DNA from 3 places in the Bacillus songklensis genome. Region 1 is predicted to be linked to each of the others. Evidence: riboswitches for the same ligand, from Rfam matches in the RefSeq annotation. Region 1 holds a riboswitch; each other region holds the start of a gene.
The links. A riboswitch is a leader RNA that binds a small molecule or an ion and turns the genes downstream of it on or off. The one in region 1 is predicted to bind S-adenosylmethionine.
Positions count from the first base shown of each region.

Region 2: another riboswitch for S-adenosylmethionine. It lies ahead of ACFOU2_RS10460 (Na+/H+ antiporter NhaC family protein); the one in region 1 lies ahead of ACFOU2_RS07480 (hypothetical protein).
Region 3: another riboswitch for S-adenosylmethionine. It lies ahead of ACFOU2_RS12025 (trans-sulfuration enzyme family protein); the one in region 1 lies ahead of ACFOU2_RS07480 (hypothetical protein).

Region 1 is NZ_JBHRZT010000026.1:78,469-85,948, reverse strand. Features, by position in the region: gene ACFOU2_RS07515 (glycosyltransferase family 2 protein) at 1-243, shown strand, start outside; gene ACFOU2_RS07510 (chromate transporter) at 240-782, shown strand; gene ACFOU2_RS07505 (gamma-glutamylcyclotransferase) at 807-1,655, shown strand; gene lepB (signal peptidase I) at 2,023-2,583, opposite strand; gene ACFOU2_RS07495 (M48 family metallopeptidase) at 2,753-3,490, opposite strand; partial or broken gene ACFOU2_RS07490 (cache domain-containing protein) at 3,792-4,610, shown strand; gene ACFOU2_RS07485 (methyl-accepting chemotaxis protein) at 4,605-5,552, shown strand; SAM riboswitch class I at 5,623-5,725, shown strand; gene ACFOU2_RS07480 (hypothetical protein) at 5,821-6,129, shown strand; gene ACFOU2_RS07475 (competence protein ComK) at 6,306-6,803, shown strand; gene ACFOU2_RS07470 (hypothetical protein) at 6,851-7,246, shown strand.
Region 2 is NZ_JBHRZT010000043.1:173,772-181,017, reverse strand. Features, by position in the region: gene ACFOU2_RS10470 (AI-2E family transporter) at 439-1,542, shown strand; gene ACFOU2_RS10465 (DNA-3-methyladenine glycosylase) at 1,587-2,204, opposite strand; SAM riboswitch class I at 2,421-2,526, shown strand; gene ACFOU2_RS10460 (Na+/H+ antiporter NhaC family protein) at 2,663-3,970, shown strand; gene ACFOU2_RS10455 (peptide chain release factor 3) at 4,990-6,567, shown strand; gene ACFOU2_RS10450 (thermonuclease family protein) at 6,815-7,246, shown strand, end outside.
Region 3 is NZ_JBHRZT010000052.1:149,759-157,238, reverse strand. Features, by position in the region: gene ACFOU2_RS12035 (DUF2642 domain-containing protein) at 1-636, shown strand, start outside; gene ACFOU2_RS12030 (arsenic transporter) at 733-2,073, opposite strand; SAM riboswitch class I at 2,346-2,462, shown strand; gene ACFOU2_RS12025 (trans-sulfuration enzyme family protein) at 2,704-3,849, shown strand; gene ACFOU2_RS12020 (trans-sulfuration enzyme family protein) at 3,833-5,017, shown strand; gene ACFOU2_RS12015 (hypothetical protein) at 5,075-5,374, opposite strand; gene ACFOU2_RS12010 (SIMPL domain-containing protein) at 5,428-6,114, opposite strand; partial or broken gene ACFOU2_RS12005 (sodium:solute symporter family transporter) at 6,403-7,158, opposite strand; gene ACFOU2_RS12000 (pyruvate kinase) at 7,348-7,480, shown strand, end outside.

The DNA.
Region 1 (7,480 bases):
TATGTCCTTGCCGGGCTGATGGAATCATTATCAAGGCAAATGCATAAATATCTTGATATCATCATTGTGAACGAGGGAGGGCCTTCACCGGACATTTTACCAACTGATTATCCGGAATTGCCGATGAAAAATTTCCGGGGGCTGCTTGAGGAACCGGAAGTAAAAGAACGGGAAGCGAAAAGTGAAATCGTATGGGACGGAAAGCCGTTTGTTTCACGTCTTGATGGGGAGAGAGAAGGATGATACTCTGGCAGCTTTTTATTAGCTTTGCCCGTGCCACTATGCTTGGGTATGGTGGAGGGCCATCCACGATTCCTTTATACGAAAATGAAGTGGTCGATCGTTATGGCTGGATGACGACAAAAGAGTTCGGGGAAGCTTTAGCATTTGCCAATGCCTTGCCCGGCCCCATTGCAACAAAGCTGGCGGCTTATATTGGGTTTCAAGTGGCAGGATGGCTCGGCGCATCGATCGCCTTGATGGCGGTCGTCATGCCGACTGCGATCTTAATGGTCGTCTTATTTTCGGTTTTGCATAAGTTTCAAAACAATCCAATCATTAAAGGCATGATTAAAGGCGTGCAGCCGGTGATTTTCGTGATGCTGGCGATGCTGGCATACGACTTTGCGAAATACGCGTTTACGCCAAGCAGCGGTTCCATCCTCTCATTCTTACCGTTTGCGATGGCGGCCGTCTTTTTTGTCATGGTGCAGTATCTTGGCATCAACCCGGCATGGGGAGTGCTTGGATCGCTCATCATCGGGGCAGTGGCATTAAGATAGAGAATGAAGGGGGGAGAAAAAACGATGACGGTTGTGTTTGTATATGGAACATTGCGTCAGGGAGAAGAAAACCATTTTTTATTGAAGGATGCGGCCTGTCTGGCGAGACAGGCAAGAACGAAGGGACGTCTATATGATACGAAGCTCGGATACCCGGCGGTTGAAGCAGGAGACGATGGCTGGGTGTACGGTGAGCTGTATGAAGTGACAGGCGAGCAGTTTTCCAAACTGGATGAACTTGAAGGGTACGAAGAAGGCTACTATGATCGGATCGTTCAAACGGTATATACCGATAGAGGAGAAATGGAAGCATGGGTCTACATCGCCGGTGACAACAAAGAATTGCTGAAAGAGCTTATACCAAATGGTGACTGGTGTGTTCACCGCTTGTATGACAATTGCAAGGATGTCTATTATTTTGCGTACGGGTCGTGCATGGATATGGAGCGCTTTGAGCTTGCCGGGGTGGCCTCTCATTTTCAGCAAATGGTCGGACTGGCGAAGCTGCCTGACCATAAAGTCCGCTTTACACATCTTTTACATGACGGAAGCCGGGCTGACATTGTCGAAGAAGACGGTGTGGTAGAAGGGAAGTTGTACCGCCTGCCGCTTGAAGCAATCGAGTATTTGTATAAACGTGAAGGCGTCGGCAGCGGTCATTATCGTCCCGCTGTCGTGTCAGTCGAGCATAATGGGAGGCTCGTTGACCGGGTATTGACGTTTATCGTTGTCAATAAAGGAGAAGAAGCGGCACCACCCGACCATTATGCAACAGAAATTCTCCGCGGCGGAGCGAACGTGTTAAGCGACGACTATTTGGATGAGCTAAAAAAGCATATCACGTCACTTCCGGGAGCGTGCAGAACATCATAGGCTTATTCATCCTCTCACATTTGAAAAGCTGTTCCATCATTTAAAAGGCCCTTCTTGTTTCAGCAACAAGAAGGGCCTTTTTTCGTATACAAGAAAGTATAAATTGCACGTTGAAATTGCCCGGCTGCGGCTCCTAGCCTTTCGGTCATTTCGCTTCTTCCGACGGAACTAAAAAGCAGCTCCTCTGTCAGAAGCTCCAACATCCTATCGGTTTAAACGGGCTTTCTCCGCTTTTCTTGGTGTCCAGCTGCGAAAGCCAAACCGTACGGCTGTTTCGCTTCTTCCTGCGGAACCAAAAAAACGGTTCCTTCTCAGAAGCTCCAACATCCTATCGGTTTAAACGGGCTTTCTCCGCTTTTCTTAGTTCTTAGTTCATAAACGCCACTTCCTTGATCGGCCAGTAGCGCATATTCACTTCGCCGACGACGCTGTCGATTTTGATTAATCCAAAATGACGCCCATCCCGGCTGATGCGGCGGTTGTCGCCCAACACGAGAACATAGCCTTCCGGAATTCTCGATTCATCGGTAATGTCTTTTAAGGTGAAATCTTCGGTGAGTTTCTCGAATGGCAGCAAATGTTGTTTATATTGATCCAAATATGGTTCTTTTTGGGGCTTATGGTTGATGAACAATACATCGTCCTGATATTCAACGGTTTCGCCCGGTAACCCGATAATGCGTTTCACTAAAAACTCGTCGCTGTATGGCGCCTTTAAGACGACCATATCAAAGCGTTCGGGCTTGCTGTAATGGTAATTCATTTTGTTGATGATGATTTTGTTGCCTTCCTCCAGGTTCGGCATCATCGATTGCCCTTTGACCGTGTACGGTTGAAATAAAAATTGCTGAATCAAAAAAGATAAAATAAGAGCGATCACAAGCGTTTTGACATACGACCAAATTTCTCCCTTTACTGCTGGCTCCATCTTTTCACCCCTTTTTAAGTCAAACCTCTTTCTATGACAAGTGTAGCATAATTTGTTAGAAGATGTATATGCGCTTGCTGTTGTTTATCCTCGTCAATCTGAAAGGACCTTTCCATTCATTCTGGAAAGGTCCTTTGTGTATTTTAATGGACGGAATCCAGCTCCTCCATTAAAATACGACTAGTGTGTTATCTTCTAACCATTGCTGGCGTTCCGCCGCGTCTTCAAACAGTTCTGCTGCCCCTGTTTGCTTGGCGATTTCACGCGCCAGTACAAGTTCGATTGTGCTCATTGGAGCCGTCAGTAAGCGCCAGTTTAAGACAATCGTTCCATCAGCTTTCACGCGGCTCGCTTCATTTTGTAAATCTTCCCATTCGATTTGGCCCGGTACTCCGTCCATTTGTTTCGCAAGTGATTTTAAACACTCTTGAAACTTATCTTCCGCTCGAGTTATGTACCAATCCGTTAAAAGAGCTTGCAGCCCTTCGTTTGTTTGCTGCTCATTCCAAGATGCCGGCACTGTTGCAAGGAATTTGGCGCGGAATGTTAATTCAGCCTCCGTTTTATCTTCTTTCACGATGTTTAAGCGATATTGACGACCTAAGTAAGGAATTTTATCCCCGTCCTGGAAAGAAGGAACGAAAGCGGCTTGTGTCACGTTATGAATCTCTTCGTTTTGTCGTTCAGCGGTTTCTTCCTTTGCCTCTGTCGGTGTTTCCCCTAATTGTTCTAAAATCCATTTTGCTTTTTTCGCGATAATAAAATGAAGATTACTTTGGTTTAAGCCTCGGGGAACAACAAGTTTCACTCCACCGTTCGGACAAACGTTTACCGTGATTTCTTGTATATTCGGAACAGCTTCCACCGTATAGTCAATCGTTATATTTCCAGCTTGATAACTAAACATGTGTCTTTTCGAACTCCCTTCTACAAAACTTCATTTTATAGGGAATGTGACATAATATCAAATGAAAAAATTGTAAATCCGCCTAACTCGGGGGCATGGATGCTGTTTTATCCATGTCCAATGATCTATGTGAATGTAGATATGCATTGAAATGATGCATTTTTTTTAATCAGTCTATCAAAAGTCCCGCTTCCTGCCGATATAAAAATAGGAAGAAACTTTTCCGTTGATGAAAAATGGTAGTAAAATAGTCTTGACATTCACATAATTAAAAATTGATGCTTTAACTTGGAGGGACATCATGAAAACCAAATTTGTTCACAGTCTGAGATTTAAGATGTTAGCCCTTATTGTCGCCGTCATTGTAGCGGCTACTTCAACCCTTGGCATCGCCAGCTATTTTGTGGCGAAGCAGCAGCTTGTCGAGGCGGGAAAACTAGATTTAAGAAATACGGTCGAAGGAGCGTTAACGGTTGTCGAGCGGCTTCACCAGCAAGAAAAATTCCAGATCATCAGTAAGGAAGAAGCGCAGCAGCAAGCGGCCGAACTGCTGGCCGGGCCGAAAATCAATGATAATAAGCGGGACTTTAAGCAATCCGGTTTTTTATATAAAGACAACGGCTATATTTTTGTGTATGACAGCAAGTATGTCGCACAAGTTCACCCGGTAGGCTTTGAAGGCAAGAATATGGCCGATTTGAAAGATCATAACGGGGAATCGGTCGTCCCTAATTTAATGAAAGCAGCCAAACAAAAAGATGAGAGCAAACGTTTCTATACATATTCCTGGAAAAATGAAGGGGAAGCAAAAGCGCGCAATAAAATCGCCTATTCCGTTTATTTTGAACCGTGGGATTGGATGATTGGAATCGGGGCATATGAGGATGAGTTTTATGAGCAGTTAAGTAAATTAAAGCTAATGACATTCATCTTTACACTTGCCGCTGTCGTCATCGCAAGTGTGGTGATGTACATTTTTACGCGCAGATACATCGTTTCGATTGAAAAAATCAGCAATGCGACCGATGAAATCGCAAATGGAAACTTACAAGTGGACGTACCGGTTTTAAAAGCGAAAGATGAGATCGGGATGCTGACAAACAGATATCAGCATATGATTGATAATATGAAGGAACTGATCACAAAAGTGAGCGAAACAGGACAAGCTGTTGCTGCGTCGTCCGAGGAATTGACAGCCAGTGCCGATGAAACGAAGTCGGCGGTAAATGAAGTGACAGTGTCCATCCAGGAAGTGGCAGCGGGGGCGGAAGGCCAGCTCGTGAATGTCGAGCAAACGAACCGCTCCATTCAAGAAATGGATCACCTTATCCAAGAGATGACCGTCCGTTCAAAAGAAGTGGAGCGTTCTGCTGAGGATACGTCCAAAGAGGCGGAAATCGGGAATGAGTCGCTGAACAAAGTAAAAGAACAAATGCAGCGCATCACGGATACGGTGACTCAATCAACGAACGTGGTGAAAACATTGGAAAGCCGCTCCACTGAAATCGGAAAAATTATTGAAGTGATTACCGGCATTTCCGATCAGACGAATTTGCTTGCCTTGAATGCTGCCATTGAAGCGGCGCGTGCAGGCGAGCACGGCCGGGGATTTGCGGTTGTAGCGGACGAAGTACGTAAGCTTGCAGAAGAATCGAAGCGCTCGGCCGATCAAATCGGAGCCTTAATCAAGGAGATTCAAGTCGATACGAAATCCGCCTATATGGTCATGCAGGAAAGCAATGAAAGCGTGGCGGTCGGCATGGATGTGGTCACCGAAGCAGGGCAAAACTTCTCGAAAATATTAGAGGACATTTTCCGCATCCAGCAGGAAATCAAGGAAATCGCGGGAGCAACATCGAACATCCGGCAGCATTCGGCTGAAATCACGAAAGCTACCCACATTCTGGAGGAAACGGCTCAAGTATCGGCAGCCAGCGCTGAAAGTGTGGCCTCAGCTTCCGAAGAAGAACTGGCTGCGATGGAGGAAATCTCAAGCGCCGCTTATTCATTGAGTCAATTGGCCCAAGATTTGCAGGATTTGTTGGTGAAATTCAAGGTTTAAGAAGAAGCTGATAGGTCTTCTTTTCCCTTTACAAGTATTTGGATATTTGGTAAATTAGTTGTTAACTGAATAGTTATCCAGAGTGACTGAGAGATCTGGCTCGATGACGTCACAGCAACCTGCATTGCGCAAGGTGCTCCGACCAGCAAAGCGCGTGCTTTGGATGATAAGACGGAAAACGGAACTCTTTTCGCATCTAAAGCGGAAAGAGTTTTTTGTTTGGGTCTGGTTCTCCTAAGCGAATGAAATAAAAGAGAGGATGGGGACCATGAGTTTAAGTGGATTAGTGAGAGGATATCTTTGTAAGAAGGATTTAACGGATGAGTTGGTGCGCCATGTGGCAGAAAGTTTAGAGAGGCGTTTACAGTCAGAAGACGAGCGATGTCGGGTGAAAGTTCAAAAACTTGAAAACTTTTATGAAATCGTCGTGTATCACACCCAGCATGTCCATGCGGTAGCATTGGATGTAAAAAAGGCAGGGGAGCTGCAGAAAAAACATCCTTATGCTCTTGATGAACAGCTTCTCGTTCAGTTGAAGAAAGTAGGACTTCGTCTCAGTGAAAACGTATATGTGTAAAAAAAGATGGTTCCTGCGTGAGTTCATGCGGGAACCTTTCTTATTCCATGGATTTACATCACACCTCTTATTTTTACAAATTTTAACAAATACTTTACACCTGCTTTATAAAAAAAGGACTAAATACCTATATAATGTAAATGTATTTTTACTAAAACATTTGAGGAGGAAAAACGATGAAATTAAACGAAAAGTATCGTATTTCAGCGACGACAATGGCCATTACAGCATATGCCCATCCTTCTTATCAGACAAAGATTTTTGATTTCTTCGGAGGATATTATACATCGATGCAACCGCTTGAACTCATCGAGGAAGCATGCATAAGGAGCGGCTCTACTTATGAGGGGAGGCGGAAATCCATTGTCTATTTGTTTCATTATGAGAAACGAACGCCTATTCCGATTTCTCCCTTACATAACATTTTTGCTTTTCCTACCACATCTACGAATCACTTTCATTGTACTTGGCTGTTTTTGCATCATATCCTTCAGATTGTGCCCCATCCAACGAAGACGAATCAATCCATCGTGACCTTTCGCAACAATGCCCAGCTTATCGTTCATGCTACACCCGAATTTTTGAAAAGTCAGCGACAAAAAACGGCCGCTTGTATGACGATCTTTCAATTTCCGATTCCGCCGCGGGATGATCAGGCCCTATTTTTATCATAAATAGGCGAGAAGACCCCCACCTGAAGGAATGAGAAGGGCGTAGCCCAATGAGTAGGTGGGGGATGAATCGCTTTCGGACAAGGGAAACGAATAAAGCAGCAGAGGAAATGAAACGAACAACGGCGATTTCTGCGAAACAAGGAGAAGCCGTAGCTGATACAGAAACGGCATTCCAGCAGATTGAAACAAACATCTCCAAAATGGTTTCCTCCATTCGTGATGTAACCGGCAGCATGAAGGAAATGGATCATTTAAAACAAGAGGTAGCAGAGGCCATCGAAAGCATTGCAGCCATTGCCCAGCAATCTGCGGCAGGGGCTGAAGAAATTACCGCTTCAGCGGAAGAACAAGTACGGGCAGTCAGTACGCTTTCCCATTCTGCAGAGGAGCTTCTTCAATTGAGCGAGCAATTAACTGACATCATCCATCAGTTTAAATTATAATGAAAATCCTCTCCCTTATGATGGGGAGAGGATTTTTGCGCAATGTGAATAATTTGTCAAAAAATTTACAAAAAATTTAAGTTCTAAATCGGAAAAAATGTGTTATCTTATACAACAAGAAGAGATGAAAGGAGCGTTTTCATGGAAGTGTCCATCGATCACGGAAATGAATTAAACAGCAAAGAGCTAATCGATCAAGTGATTGACTTTTTGGAAGAAGAACAACAAAGATAA
Region 2 (7,246 bases), on a different contig from region 1:
TACCGCTCATGAAACTGAATCAAGTTCATATGTCCATTATAAATAAATTCCTTTAGTGATATTAAGTTTTTTGCTTTCACTCTCCATATATGTGCAGGAATCCGGTTCGTTTATTAATATTTCCTTTTACTTTAAATTGTGCCCAAATGAAACGACCCAATGCGATGAACGTAAGAAAGCCCTTTAAATGCAAAACACTTCAGCATTTGCAGTATTCACCACAAAATAAAATAAGTCTTGCCATGTTTTGCGATTGAAGCATAAAAAGGTTTCATGCGTCTGTTATTTTGTCAAACTGATAGTGTATAAAAAGAATGAGGTTTTAAACTTTTGTTCTTTCGGTAATAAAGATTTTAGAAGATGAAACATTGTGCTTGCATGTAAAGAGAAGGAGATTTATTTTAAAGATAAAGATATTTAAACAGGGGAAGTGAATACGTGTCAAAGTCAAAAGTACAATTTTGGACGCTTCAAATTTTGTTAATTGTATTGATTATTTATGTCAGCACGAAGATTTCTTTTTTATTTGAGCCAATTGTGGTGTTCGTGTCGACTCTTTTCTTTCCGGTTTTAATTTCGGGCTTTCTTTATTTCTTATTTAGCCCGATTGTCAATTTTTTAATTAAATATAAAATTCCTCGGAATTTGGCCATCCTCATTTTATATATAGTGTTTATTGGTTTAATGAGTGTTGGAATAGGGGTAGTTGCGCCTATTTTATCAGATCAAATTACGGACTTGGTCCGCAACATGCCGTCTTATATTTCGAAAATCCGTATCTTTTTTGATGATTTATCTCAATCAAAATGGTTTAAGTGGATGTTAGGACAAGAGTTTGTCTCTCTTGAAAAGATGGAAGAGACTTTGACAAATTATGCAGCGTCTTTACCTGATAATCTTACGAGAAGTGTGAGAACGGTATTTGGCGTTATTGCAAATATTACGTTAACTGTTGTGACTGTTCCTTTCATTTTGTTTTATATGTTTAAGGATGGCCATAAGTTTCCGAAGGCAGCCGTTCGTTTCTTACCTTCTTCTTATCGAAGAGATGGTCTTCATATTATTGAGGAAACAGGCGAAACATTATCTGCCTATATTCAGGGGCAGTTTTTGGTGGCATTGTTTGTTGGAATATTTACCTTCATTGGATACTTAATTATTGGCTTGCCTTATGGACTCACTTTGGCGATTGTAGTAGCGATCACGAATATCATTCCGTATCTTGGCCCTTTTATCGGGGCAGCTCCGGCTGTAGTCATCGGGTTGCTTGATTCACCGACCAAAGCGTTGCTTGTTATTGTCGTGATTACGATTGTACAACAAATTGACGGTAACTTTATTTCGCCGCTGGTCATTGGAAAACGTTTGGATATTCACCCGCTTACCATCATCATCATTTTATTGGTAGCAGGAAATCTCGCTGGAGTGCTAGGGATGATTTTAGGTGTTCCTCTATATGCGGTTACTAAAACGATCATCATCAATATTGTGAAATTGGTGCGATTAAGAAATAGAGAAACCAAAGAGGATGTACCAATCTAATAATGAAAAAGGTCAGCCGCCCAAGCTGACCTTTTTCATTATTTCTATCTAGATACAAATTTATTTCCTGTAACCCAAAAACGCCATGGATAGTCACGGGCCTCTCCCGAGTTCTCAATGCCGATTCTTTTTCCTTGCGAGATACTTTCCGGAATGAATCCCTTTGAGAGAAATAGGGGAGGCCTGAAAATAGGATGGCCGTAATCTTCCATGGTGATACCCATCGCTTTTGTGAGCTTTCCGGGACCGTTCGTCCAATTTTTTATATCGGTCATTCCTTTTCTTCTTTCCTTCATAAGAGATTGTCCGCTGAATGGTTCTAGTGCGCGGATAAGAACGGCTTCCGGCTTTTCGAGTTCTCCGCTGACCACATTCACTAAACAATGGGTATGCATGACGTATGTATACACATAGCCAGCTTCTCCAAACATGATCTCCGTTCTTTTTGTTCTTCGGTTGCCGTAACTGTGGGATGCTCTGTCACCGGGACCGATGTATGCTTCCGTTTCCACTATAAAGCCGGAGGTGGTTCCTTCCTTTGTCTCTTTTACGAGGAGACAGCCGAGTAAAGACTTGGAGAGCTCAAGGGTTGACATTTGAAAGAAATCTTTTTCAATCGGCTGAACCACTATTGATTTTTCGTTTTCATGATCAGGGTGCAGGTAGTATGGAAACACGCTGTTCAACTTTTTCTTCTCCCTTTCCTTTAGAGTTTATATAAGGTTTACTGTCTTATTTAACCTACACATTCGGGCCATGTTTCAAACCTCGAACACTGTCTTTTGGTTATATTTAACTTTAGTAAAATAATATTTGACTTTTGGGGTTAAACCCCTTAAAGTAGGTTAAGGTAATTCCGGAAAGACAATAACTAAATCTTCTTATCGAGAGAGACGGAGGGACTGGCCCGACGATGTCTCGGCAGCGGACTCTAAAAAGAGTGCTGTGCCAAATCCAGCAGGCGTTATGCTTGAGAGATGGGGAGAGTGTTTCTTATATATTGTATATAAGACCTCTTCTTGTTTGTGAGAAGGGGTCTTTTTGATGGATCTATACTTTTATCAATATTAAAAGAGAGGTGCAATCATTGGAAAAATCAAAGGGAAATCCATTGGCTTTAATGCCGTTAGTCATATTTTTAGCTTTGTTTGTCGGGTCTGGAGTGATTACAGGGGATTTTTATAAAATGCCTGTTTTGGTGGCCATTTTAATTGCCGCAACAGTCTCATTGATCATGAATCGGAAGGAAACGTTAACGACAAAGGTGGAGCGATTCGCAGCTGGGGCAGGTCATCCGGATATTATTATCATGACGTTCATTTTCATTCTGGCAGGTGCTTTCTCTGAAACGGCAAAAGGTATGGGAGCGGTGGAATCCACGGTTAATCTAGCATTGTCTGTTCTTCCTCCAAGCTTTTTAGTCGTCGGTTTATTTGTCATTGGAGCATTTATTTCGCTATCGATGGGCACTTCCATGGGAACCATTGCAGCGTTGGCGCCAATCGGAGTCGGAATCAGCGCTGAGACCGATATTTCAATGGCTCTATCTATGGCAGCGGTCATCGGCGGCGCGATGTTTGGTGATAATTTATCATTCATCTCTGATACAACGATCGCAGCGGTGCGTACACAGCAAACGGAAATGAAGGATAAATTTAAGACGAATTTCTTCATTGTATTGCCGGCTGCCATTTTAACATGTATTATCTTGATTGCTGTCACAATGGGAAATCATTCCGAAGTAGCAGCAGAGAGTTTCGATTGGGTGAAAATCCTTCCTTATGTAGGAGTATTGATTACTGCATTGTTAGGATTTAATGTACTTGCAGTATTGACAGGCGGTACTGTCTTAGCGGGTGTGATTGGCCTGGCAGACGGAAGCTACACATTATCAAACCTTTTCCCAAAAGTAACCGAAGGCATTTTAGGCATGGCGGAATTGGTGATTCTTGCTTTGTTGATTGGCGGAATGGTTGAAATTATCAAGTATAACGGCGGTATTGATTATTTATTAAACTTAATGACTCGAAACATTAAGTCTAAAAAGGGAGCGGAGTTCGGTATTGCCGGCCTTGTAAGCTTAACTAACTTTTCAACTGCCAATAACACCATTTCTATCATTTTCACAGGCCCGCTCGCGAAAAACATTGCGGATCAGTACGAGATTGATAAGCGCAAATCAGCGAGCTTACTCGACATTTTCTCGTGCGGTGTTCAAGGTTTAATTCCATATGGAGCACAAATCTTAACAGCAGCTAAGCTGGCGGCTATTTCACCTATTAGTGTTTTACCTTATTCTTTCTATCCGATTTTAATCGCGATTTGCGGCGTGATTTCCATTTTGATCGGATTCCCCAGGTTTTCAGCGATAAAGAAGGAAAAAGAGCGAAAAGTATATGGAGTAAGCGAAAGCTATAGGGGTAAATAACAAAAAGTCAGCCGAGCGGCTGACTTTTTGTTATTTAATTTGCTCCTTCTAACAACCTTAAGGAAAAGTGATGGGCGATATCCTTAGCTCTATGCCTTCACAAGGCATAGAGCTACTTTTTTGAAATGTCTATTTTCCCCATTCCTTTACAGGTGGTGCACTTTTTCGTGACTGAAATGATAAACGATTTCCTTTTTTGTTTCCCAACCCCTTTACATTTTGGACATACGATCATAAAAGCCACCTTTTTTATCACCTTCTGTCTTTTTTGATTTTTACATATTAAGAGTAAGCGGGAATGTTTAGCTATAGAAAGAGCTGACATGACCAGGGAAGGCTAAACGGCAATACCCAGAGGATAGTGCATTCCTTCTCTTCCTTTCTCGGTGAGAACGCCGCGTTGGTAAAAAACTCTACATGTGAATGATCACGAAATAAATGTTGGAATTCATGTGCCGTTAGTTGATGAACATGGAAAGGCTCATTGGAAGGTTCGCCTTGAATTCTTTCTCCAGTATATTCAATCATGGTGTACCCCTTTCATTTCTTTAGCTTCTTTCTTTTTAAATCTTTTTTAGAAAAGCTTTATTAAAGAACAATGTTGTTTTTATTATTTTGGGATCAATTGTGTGAAATGGCCATTTCACACAATTTCAGCGGAAGTTGAAAGTGGATAAATCGACACTAGACTTTAGCATAGTTTTTAGAAAACAAGATCATTTTATCGTCACAAATGAGAAGGAAAAATTATACGATATCATCTGCTATAAAAACAGAAAAGTGACTACAGAGTTGTTTGTTTAGAAGCGATGGCTATGCTACAATTTCAACACGGCAGCATATAGGATTGGCTTTTTTTGATCAAAAGCAAGGAAATTCCATTTTAAATTGAGCCAATAAATATTATTATGGATAAGAGCGAGTTGCAGGTTAACAAGGAGTATAAACGTTACTTAACTAAAACACATACAGTTAATCATAAGTGAAAAATTGTATCGATTTGAGAGAGGACTAGGAAAATGAATCATCAGAAACAAAAAGAACAAGTTGAATCAAGACGCACCTTTGCGATTATTTCCCACCCGGATGCCGGGAAAACAACATTAACGGAGAAATTGTTACTATTAGGCGGTATGATTCGCTCTGCAGGTACGGTAAAAGCCAGAAAAACCGGGAAGTATGCAACGTCTGACTGGATGGAAATTGAAAAGCAGCGCGGAATTTCCGTTACATCAAGTGTCATGCAATTCTATTATAAGGACCACCATATTAACATCGTGGACACACCGGGGCACCAGGACTTCAGCGAGGATACGTATCGTACGTTGACGGCTGTGGACAGTGCCGTGATGGTGATTGATGGTACAAAAGGAATTGAGGAACAGACCATTAAATTATTTAAAGTATGCAGCATGCGCGGAATCCCAATCTTAACATTTATAAACAAGTTAGATCGCGAAGGAAAAGATCCGCTGGAGTTATTAGAAGAGATTGAAGAAGTGCTTGGAATCGAGTCGTATGCCGTTACTTGGCCGATTGGGATGGGAAAGAGGTTCCAGGGAACATATGACCGTTTTCAAAAGAAAATTGAGGTGTATCGGGGAAATGAAGATTCGTTTTTCGTCGATTTTGATGGAACGACTGTAACAGATGATGTGACCGAGCATATTGATGAAGGTTATCTTCCTTCCTTAGCCGATGAGCTTGCTCTTTTAGATGAAGCAGGAAATGATTTTTCCATGGAAAAAGTCAAGAAAGGAAAGCTCACACCCGTCTTTTTCGGCAGCGCCATCGCTAACTTCGGTGTACAGTCTTTCTTTGATGAATTTTTGCAATTAACGTTGCCGCCGCAGTCTCGCGAGTCATCAAATGGTGAAATCGATCCTACGGATACAAATTTCTCCGGTTTTATCTTTAAAATTCAAGCAAATATGAATCCAGCCCACCGTGACCGAATTGCGTTTGTAAGGGTATGTTCAGGTAAATTCGAGCGGGGCATGAACGTTACTCTGTCCAGAACAGGACGAAAGTTAAAATTGTCACAATCCCACCAATTTTTGGCTTCCAGCCGCGAAACGGTAGAGGAAGCATATGCCGGGGATATTATCGGATTATATGATTCAGGAACATATCAAATAGGGGATACCCTCGTTGGAGAAGGGGCATCTGTTTTTCAGTTTAATCCATTACCAACGTTCCCCCCTGAACTATTTGCGAAAGTGCGTGTCAAAAATGCGATGAAGGGGAAGCACTTCGAAAAAGGAATCACTCAATTGGTACAGGAAGGAGCTGTCCAGCTTTACCGCACTCCTTATTTTGGTGATTACATTCTCGGGGCTGTCGGGGAGCTGCAATTCCAGGTCTTTGAGTACAGAATGAAAAATGAATATGGAGTGGATATCGAGTTTCAACGTTTAAGCCATGTTGCGGCTAAATGGATCAATAAGGAAGACTTGCAAGATAAAATGATCGATTCCCGTGTTATGTTGGTTGAGGACCGGGAAGAAAACCCTGTATTATTATTTGAAAATGATTTTGTACTGCGCATGTTCCAAGAGAAATACCCTTCTGTTGAATTAAGAAGTACGTTTGGGTAAAGAGGAGCGGAGGCGACTGTTTAGCTCCGACGTGCGTTGGAACTCCTTCCTACAGAACCGCTTTTGGGTTCTGTAGGAAGGAGTGAAACGTCTAGATCAGGGAAGGGATTCCCACTTAGACTTCTCCGATTATGCTATGTTTTGAAGTGAGGATTTTACTGCCCTTTAATGCGGGATAAAAGGGTTTGGTGAAAAAGCCAGACTCTTTTTCTGTTGATGAGCCAAGGTGAGAGGAGAAGAACAGAAAATGAGATATACATATTTCAAGAATCTTTGGATGGTTGCAATATTAACACTTATTATTGTTATATTGCCTGCATGTCAACAGCAGGATTCCAAAATCCCAGCGGTAGTGGAGCGGGTAGTCGACGGGGACACGATCAAGGTGGAAGTGAACAATCGATCAGAAACAGTTCGGCTGTTGCTGGTGGATACTCCAGAGTCTGTCCATCCATCCAAACCTGTCCAACCATACGGAAAGGAAGCCAGTAATTTTGTTAAAGAGCTGTTGCCTGAGGGAAAAGAAGTCAAGCTAGAAATGGATGTAGGAGAAAGAGATAAATATGGACGTTTGCTTGCTTATGTATGGGTTGATGGCAAAATGCTGAATGAATTACTACTTGAAAAGGGATATGCACGTGTTGCTTATGTATTTGAACCCAATACAAAATATGTTGAT
Region 3 (7,480 bases), on a different contig from region 1:
TATGTAGAGATGGAGATTACGGGGAAAACCTTCTTTACAGGCAAATTAATAGATGTGGGATTAGACATTCTTGTTTTATATGATGGAACACAGTTCATGTATATACCATTGCTGCATGTGCATAGTGTTAAGGAGGCATATACAGACGAATTAGATTTAGAGAATCATGATCCACCACCTTTAGTGCATGAGTCAGAAAGCATTTCTTATCGAAAAACGCTGCAATATGCTAAGGGACGCTTTGTAGAAATTTACGTTACAGGAAATAAGTCTCTACACGGCTATGTGACAAGCGTCTTAAATGATTATTTTGTTTTTTACTCACCTGTATATAAAACGATTTTTATTTCTTTACACCATTTAAAATGGTTAACCCCATACAGCCATAACTCAACTCCTTACACACTAAGCAATGAAGATCTTCCTGTCAATCCTTCAAATATTCCATTATCGCGTACATTTGAAGAGCAATTGAAGAAAAATGAAGGACGGCTTGTTGTATTCGATTTAGGGGATCAGCCAAACAAAATTGGTCTGATCAAAAATATTTCAAATAATATTGTAGAGCTGGCAAATGCAAACGGGGAGACTGTGTTTTGGAAGCTAATGCATTTAAAATCCATTCACTTGCCATAATAAAAGGTCGATGAGTTTACACTCATTGACCTTTTTTGGCTACAGATGAAAAAATCGGTTCCAGTTTATTGCTATAGTTCGTAAGAGCCGCAATTATTAAATGTATACGAGCAATACCCAGTAATATAATACAATGAGGGTAAATATAACAGTGATTGGTATAATAGTCAGGGTCGTTTTTAAATAGTGACTCCATTTTACATGAACTTTTGCCTGGTGTAACATGTGCATCCAAATGAGTGTGGCTAATGTGCCAATTGGGAGTAGAAGAGCTCCTATATCGCTTCCGATAATCATAGCTAAGTAGATTGTTTTCATTACTGGTGCGTCAAGGTTCATTTCTGTTAACGTAATTGTTCCGATCATTAGGGCAGGATGATTATTGAATAAATTGGATAAAAAGGTTAACAGCCATCCCATAATCATTGTGGCACTAAATAAATCTTCGGCTAACAAAGGATTGAGCTGCTCAACTAGGAAAACTGTCAAGCCAATATTATTCAATCCATAAATGACAATATACATACAAACAGCAAAAACGAAAATGTGCCAAGGTGTCTTCTTTAAGATATCGAGCGGAGACACCTTTAAATAAATCCATCTCCAAAAAAGAAGAGATAAGGAACACGTTACGGCTACCAATGAGACAGAGATATGGAGAAAGGAAGCGACAAACAAGCTTAACCGGACCGCCATTACAAAGAGCAAGACGTTTCTCATCAATTTTGTTTGATGAGCACGATTACTGGCTTTTAATGGATGGTAATAAGGGTCATTTATTTTCTCATAAGAATCTTTTGATGCCGAAAGGGTTTTAGGAAGAGTCTTTCGATAATAAAGAAATAACAGGTAGGACATAAACGAAAGACCCGCCATTCCCGGAACAATCATGAGGGCTGTATGCTCATACAAGTCCATATCAATAATTTTCAGCGCGATTAAATTTACGATGTTGCTGACACCAATTGGGGCGCTCGAAGCGGTTGCGACCAGTGCACCGCTTAACAAGTAAGGGATTTGATGATGGGGTTTTAGTTTAAGGTTTTTTAATAATATAAGCAGGATGGGGGTTGTGATAAGAATACTTCCATCATTGTTAAAAAAAAGTGTCATGAAAAAACATAATAAATTTGTCAGCCAAAATAAACGAATTCCTGACCCTTTTGAAAAAAGAAAAAGTTTAGCCGACATCCATCTGAAAAATCCAATGCTTTCCAACACGATAGCCATGATAATAGTAGAAATAATCGTGATGGCAGCTCCACTTACTTTCAATCCGATTTCTATTAAATTGTCTATTGTAACCGTGCCGGAAATGAGAACAATCATTGCCCCCATAAAAGCGGCTGTCGCTTCATTCATGCCTTTTGGACGGATAAAGATAAGAGACATAGTGAAAAGAAAAGCAGTAATGGTTAATAAAACTGAGGGCTCCATATTTACGTTATCACCTCTTTAGTTGCTATTCATTCGCTGCCCCCTCGATTGTCTCTATTATGCTTTTATACTTTATGTATACGAGCCTCCAGGTAAAAACGTACTAAACGGGTTTACTATTTTATAGTAATTCCGCAATCATCTCTATCATACAAACGACTATAAAACATAATTTCGATTTTTGAGAAAATTCTTATTGACAAATAAAGGTTTCTTGATTAAAGTTTATAACAAGAAGCAAATGACCGATAATGAATTTAATATTTATATTGCTCTTATCCAGAGAGGCAGAGGGACTGGCCCTATGACGCCCGGCAACCATCAAATCAAATCATTTGATTTGAACGGTGCTAATTCCTGTAGAACGGTGATGTTCTAGCAGATGAGAGTTTCCGTTAGTGACATAACCGAAACGAACACTCTTCCATCTGCAGAAGGGTGTTTTTTTCATGAGTTGACGATTCATTCCGCATTGGAAATAAAAGACATTTGCTTTTTAACTTGAGGATCACCTTCAAAATATCTCTTTTCGAAAAATTCAAAACTTTTGGTGCAGAGAAAGAGCTGTTTCGTGGGTGGATGAAAAATGTTTTTGCGAGAGAAATTCTTACGACAAGGAGAGAACGAGAAATGCATATTGAGACATTGTTAGTTCGATCCGGGGTAGGGAAAGATCCTTCAACCGGATCCATTACCACCCCGATCTATCAATCATCAACTTTCCAGCATCCGCGTTTAGGAGAGAGCACCGGGTATGACTATTCACGAACAGCCAACCCGACAAGAACGGCTCTTGAAGATGCTATTGCGGTACTGGAAAGCGGAGCGGCAGGGTTTGCTTTTTCTTCAGGAATGGCAGCCATTGCAGCTGTTTTCAATTTATTTAAAAATGGCGATCATTTAATAGTGTCAGAAGATTTATATGGAGGAACCTATCGACTGTTAAGCGATATTTTACAAGACATAGGTGTAAGTGTCAGTTATGTAAATACAGCGAACATTGATGCAGTGAAGGAAGGAGTTCAATCAAATACAAAGGCAATCTTCATTGAAACGCCGACAAATCCGTTAATGCAAGTGACAGACATAGCGGCGATGGTGGAAATTTCTCAACAGCATCAATTACTTACCATTGTGGATAACACGTTTTTGTCTCCTTATTGTCAGCGGCCAATCGAGCTGGGAGCAGATATTGTGGTACATAGCGCCAGCAAATATATTGGAGGGCATAATGATGTGATTGCAGGTTTGGTTGTCACTCGATGTAGCGAGCTAGGAGAGAAAGTCAAATTTTATCAAAATGCAATCGGAGCCATTTTAGGACCGCAGGATAGCTGGTTGTTGCTGCGGGGAGTGAAGACCCTGGGCCTTCGAATGGAAAAACACCAGGAAAATGCCTTGAAAATTGCCCATTGGCTAGTGGAACAGCCTGATGTGGAACACGTATATTACCCAGGACTGGAAACGCATCCGGGTTATGAAATTATGAAAAAGCAATCAAGCGGATTTGGCGGCATGCTCTCCTTTTCCGTTCGGGATGAAAATCTTGTTCCATATTTATTGGAGAATTTGAAACTAATCACGTTTGCAGAAAGTTTAGGGGGAGTAGAGAGTTTAATTACGTTCCCGGCAAGACAAACACATGCGGATATTCCGGAAGAGATTCGCAATGCCATTGGGGTAACAAATCGCTTGCTGCGTTTTTCCGTTGGAATTGAACATGCAGATGATATCATTCAAGATTTAAAGGAGGTATTCGATGCTTACCGAAAATGAACGCAGTCTCCAATTTGGTACAAAGCTGATCCATGCTAAAACAGATATCGGCGAACATTACGGAGCGGTTTCAGTTCCGATTTATCAAGTGTCTACCTTTCATCAAGATGTAGAAGAAACCAACCGTTACGATTATTCTCGTTCCGGAAACCCAACCAGGGAAGCACTTGAACAAACAGTGGCACAGTTGGAAGGAGGAAACGCCGGGTTTGCCTTCTCTACCGGAATGGCTGCTATTTCCTCTGTGCTTTGTCTATTCCAAAGCGGTGATGAAATTATTGTTTCTCATGATATTTACGGAGGAACATACCGCGTATTAACGCAACTTTTCTCAAAGTTTGGCATCAAAACGGTGTTCGTTGATACAACAAAGGTCGAGGAAATTGAAAAAGCAGTAACATCCCAAACAAAGGCATTGTATATTGAAAGCCCGTCTAATCCGTTTTTAAATGTCACAGATATTCGAAAGGCTTCCGAGGCCGCAAAAAAACATGGTCTTATAACGATTGTTGATAATACATTTATGACACCGTACTTGCAGCAGCCATTGGCATTAGGAGCGGATATTGTCATTCACAGTGCGACAAAGTATATTGGAGGGCACAGCGATGTAGTGGCAGGAGTAGTCATCACTTCATCGGAGGCATTGGCAAAAGAAGTGAAATTCGTGCAAAATGCCTTTGGAGCCGTTTTAGGGCCCCAGGACAGCTGGTTATTGCTCCGTGGCCTTAAAACATTAAAGGTTCGGCTGGCACAGCAGCAACAAACAGCAGAAAAGCTGGCTTATTGGCTGAAAAATCACCCATTAGTAGAAAAAGTATATTATCCGGGGTTAACCGAACATCCTCACCATGAGCTGTCAAAGCGGCAAGCTTCGGGATTCGGAGCCATTATTTCCTTTAAAGTAAAGGACGAGCAGTTAGCTCATCACTTTTTAAAAACTGTTACTTTACCAGCTGTCGGTGTAAGCCTTGGAGGAGTAGAATCGATTTTGACACATCCGGCTACAATGTCCCATGCCAGTATACCGAAAGAAGCGAGAGAAGAAATAGGCATTACCGGTTCGCTTTTGCGTTTATCTGTTGGTTTAGAAGAAGCAGAGGATTTACAAGAAGACTTTGCACACGCTCTTGAAAGCGGCTTGTTGTCCAATACAGTGTTGAAATAAAGAAAAGATATGCGTAAATAAATTAGCATGGATGGTTTTTTATCCATGCTAATTTATTTACGTGGATTTAACTTCATCATAAATAAAATCGTATAAAGAAATAAGCTCTCTTTTCATATGATCCTCTATATTTGATTCTTCAATTCTCCTCTTGGCCAATTGAAGCTTTCTGTCAGCAGGCTGGCGTACACGAGGATGAGTCATTTCATCAAGCAAATCTTTTTTTATTGCTTCATATAAAATCTCTTTTTCGTGATAATTTTTCCCCTCATCGGTTTTAAGTTTTAATGAACGGTTTACCCATAGTTCACGGTAGGCATTTAAAAGTTGAAGATAATCCGTTTCCCGGTAAGTCATCGTAAAGCCTCCTTTTCCTTCACTATATCAATTGAAGGAAAAGGAGGCAACCATCATCCATATGAGAAAACAACTTTGAGTTGTGCCTGCAGCCGCTGTTCCCCCGGCTGGATAGGAGGAACGGATTGGGCAGCCAGAACGGTTGCTTTTGGACTGACAGCACTTTCGTAAACCGGATAGAGGGTTTCCTCAATTATCTCAACAGGGGGTTCGTGTAAGGTAGCTTTCAAAGAACGGGCAATCGTATAGGCTTTTTCTTTTGCGTTTTGGACGGCGAGCTTTAATGCTTCCTGATAATAAAGATCTGCATTTTGAAGTTGAAACTGTAGATTCCTGGCAATGTTCGCTCCGCTGTCGACAGCTGTTTTGTACACTTCTCCTGCCTGCTTGACATCTTTCACCGTAAGTGTAAACAAATGTTGAACTTCATAACCGATCAACGTTGCTTTACCATCGCTATAATCATATTTTGGATTGATGGTAAATGAAGCGGTCTCAATTTGTTCATCACGTATACCCATTTGATTCAGTGCCTGAATTAATTGAGTTGACTTTGCAGAATTTTCCTTTAACGCTTCCTGCACATTAAGGTTTTCCGTCATTACGCCGATCGTCATCGAAATCGTATCGGGTATCGCTTTGACAGTGCCTTGTCCGTGAACGGTAATGGTGTTAGGTGCATGGGACAGGGATGGAGGCGAATGCGGATAATAAGTGTGGGGGTAAAAGGATGGGTTCATCATTCTTTCTCCTTTCTTTTAATTCAAAAATAGGAAAAATACACATCATTTTTTAACAAATGATTACTAAAAGATATGTAGGAGAAAAGGGTTTATTCTTGAACACATTTTATATGAAGAAAAGAGGTTGTCCCAAAAGTACAAAGAACATACTTTAGGGACAACCTCCTGCAATGGACCGTCACTGAAAATCCAGGAAAATCAAGCATGGCGGTGGCGGCCCACCACAGAAAAAAACGATGATTACCGTCATCAGGAGGCTTTTGAATCAGCCCCTTTTTTTGTCAATTATTTGGTTTCTTCAATCATGGTTTCTTCAATCATGGTTTCTTCCATCTCTTCAAATGTATCTTGTACTTTTTCGGACGGTTCCTTCGTTAATAAGCTGACAATAATAACAGCAAGTAAGCTTAAGAAGAACCCTGGAATCATTTCATACATAAGATCTTTTAAAGCCGGAACATTGACCCATGTAAGAACGGTTACTGCACCTACAACCATACCGGCGAGGGCCCCCCATTTCGTCATGCGTTTCCAGTATAAGCTTAGCAAAATTGCTGGTCCAAACGCTGAACCAAAACCTGCCCATGCATAACCAACAAGGTTTAAAATGGTGCCACTTGGTGTAATAGAAAGGAAAATACCAATAACAGCCACTAGCAATACGGCTAGGCACCCAATCAATACCAATTCTTTGTCAGTTGCCTTACGACGGAAGAATGCCTTATAAAAGTCTTCTGTCATAGCACTTGATGTAACAAGCAATTGTGAAGAAATCGTACTCATGATCGCTGCTAAGATAGCCGCCAATAAAAATCCTGTAATATATGGGTGGAACAAGATATTTGAAAATACAATGAATACAGTTTCGGGATCAGCAAGCTTTTCGTTGTGAATAGAATAATAAGCAATACCGACTAAGCCTGTTAACATGGCACCGATAATGGAAATCCCCATCCAGCCGATACCAATGCGGCGGGCTGTTTTTAAATCCTTAATCGATGAAATGGCCATAACTTGAAATGAACCGAATCGTACAACCAGCAAATAGAAATTGTAAAAATAGAGCCAAATTCTTGCAGAATGAAACTCTGCCCTATTGAATAAACCAAGCCATTAGAATAACACTAACACTGAAACGGACTCATCAATGAATAAAAAGTATTTTGCTTTGAATTCATCCGAAGTAATTTTTATTGTGTATTTTCGTTTTATGGAGAAGGAGGATAGAAAGTGACGATCGACAAAATTTGTACAATTGGGCCGGCAAGCCAGGAAAGGGAAGTACTAAAAGAACTCATTGATCACGGAATGACAATCGTTCGTTTAAACTTATCACATGGTACTCACGATCAACATAAAAAGG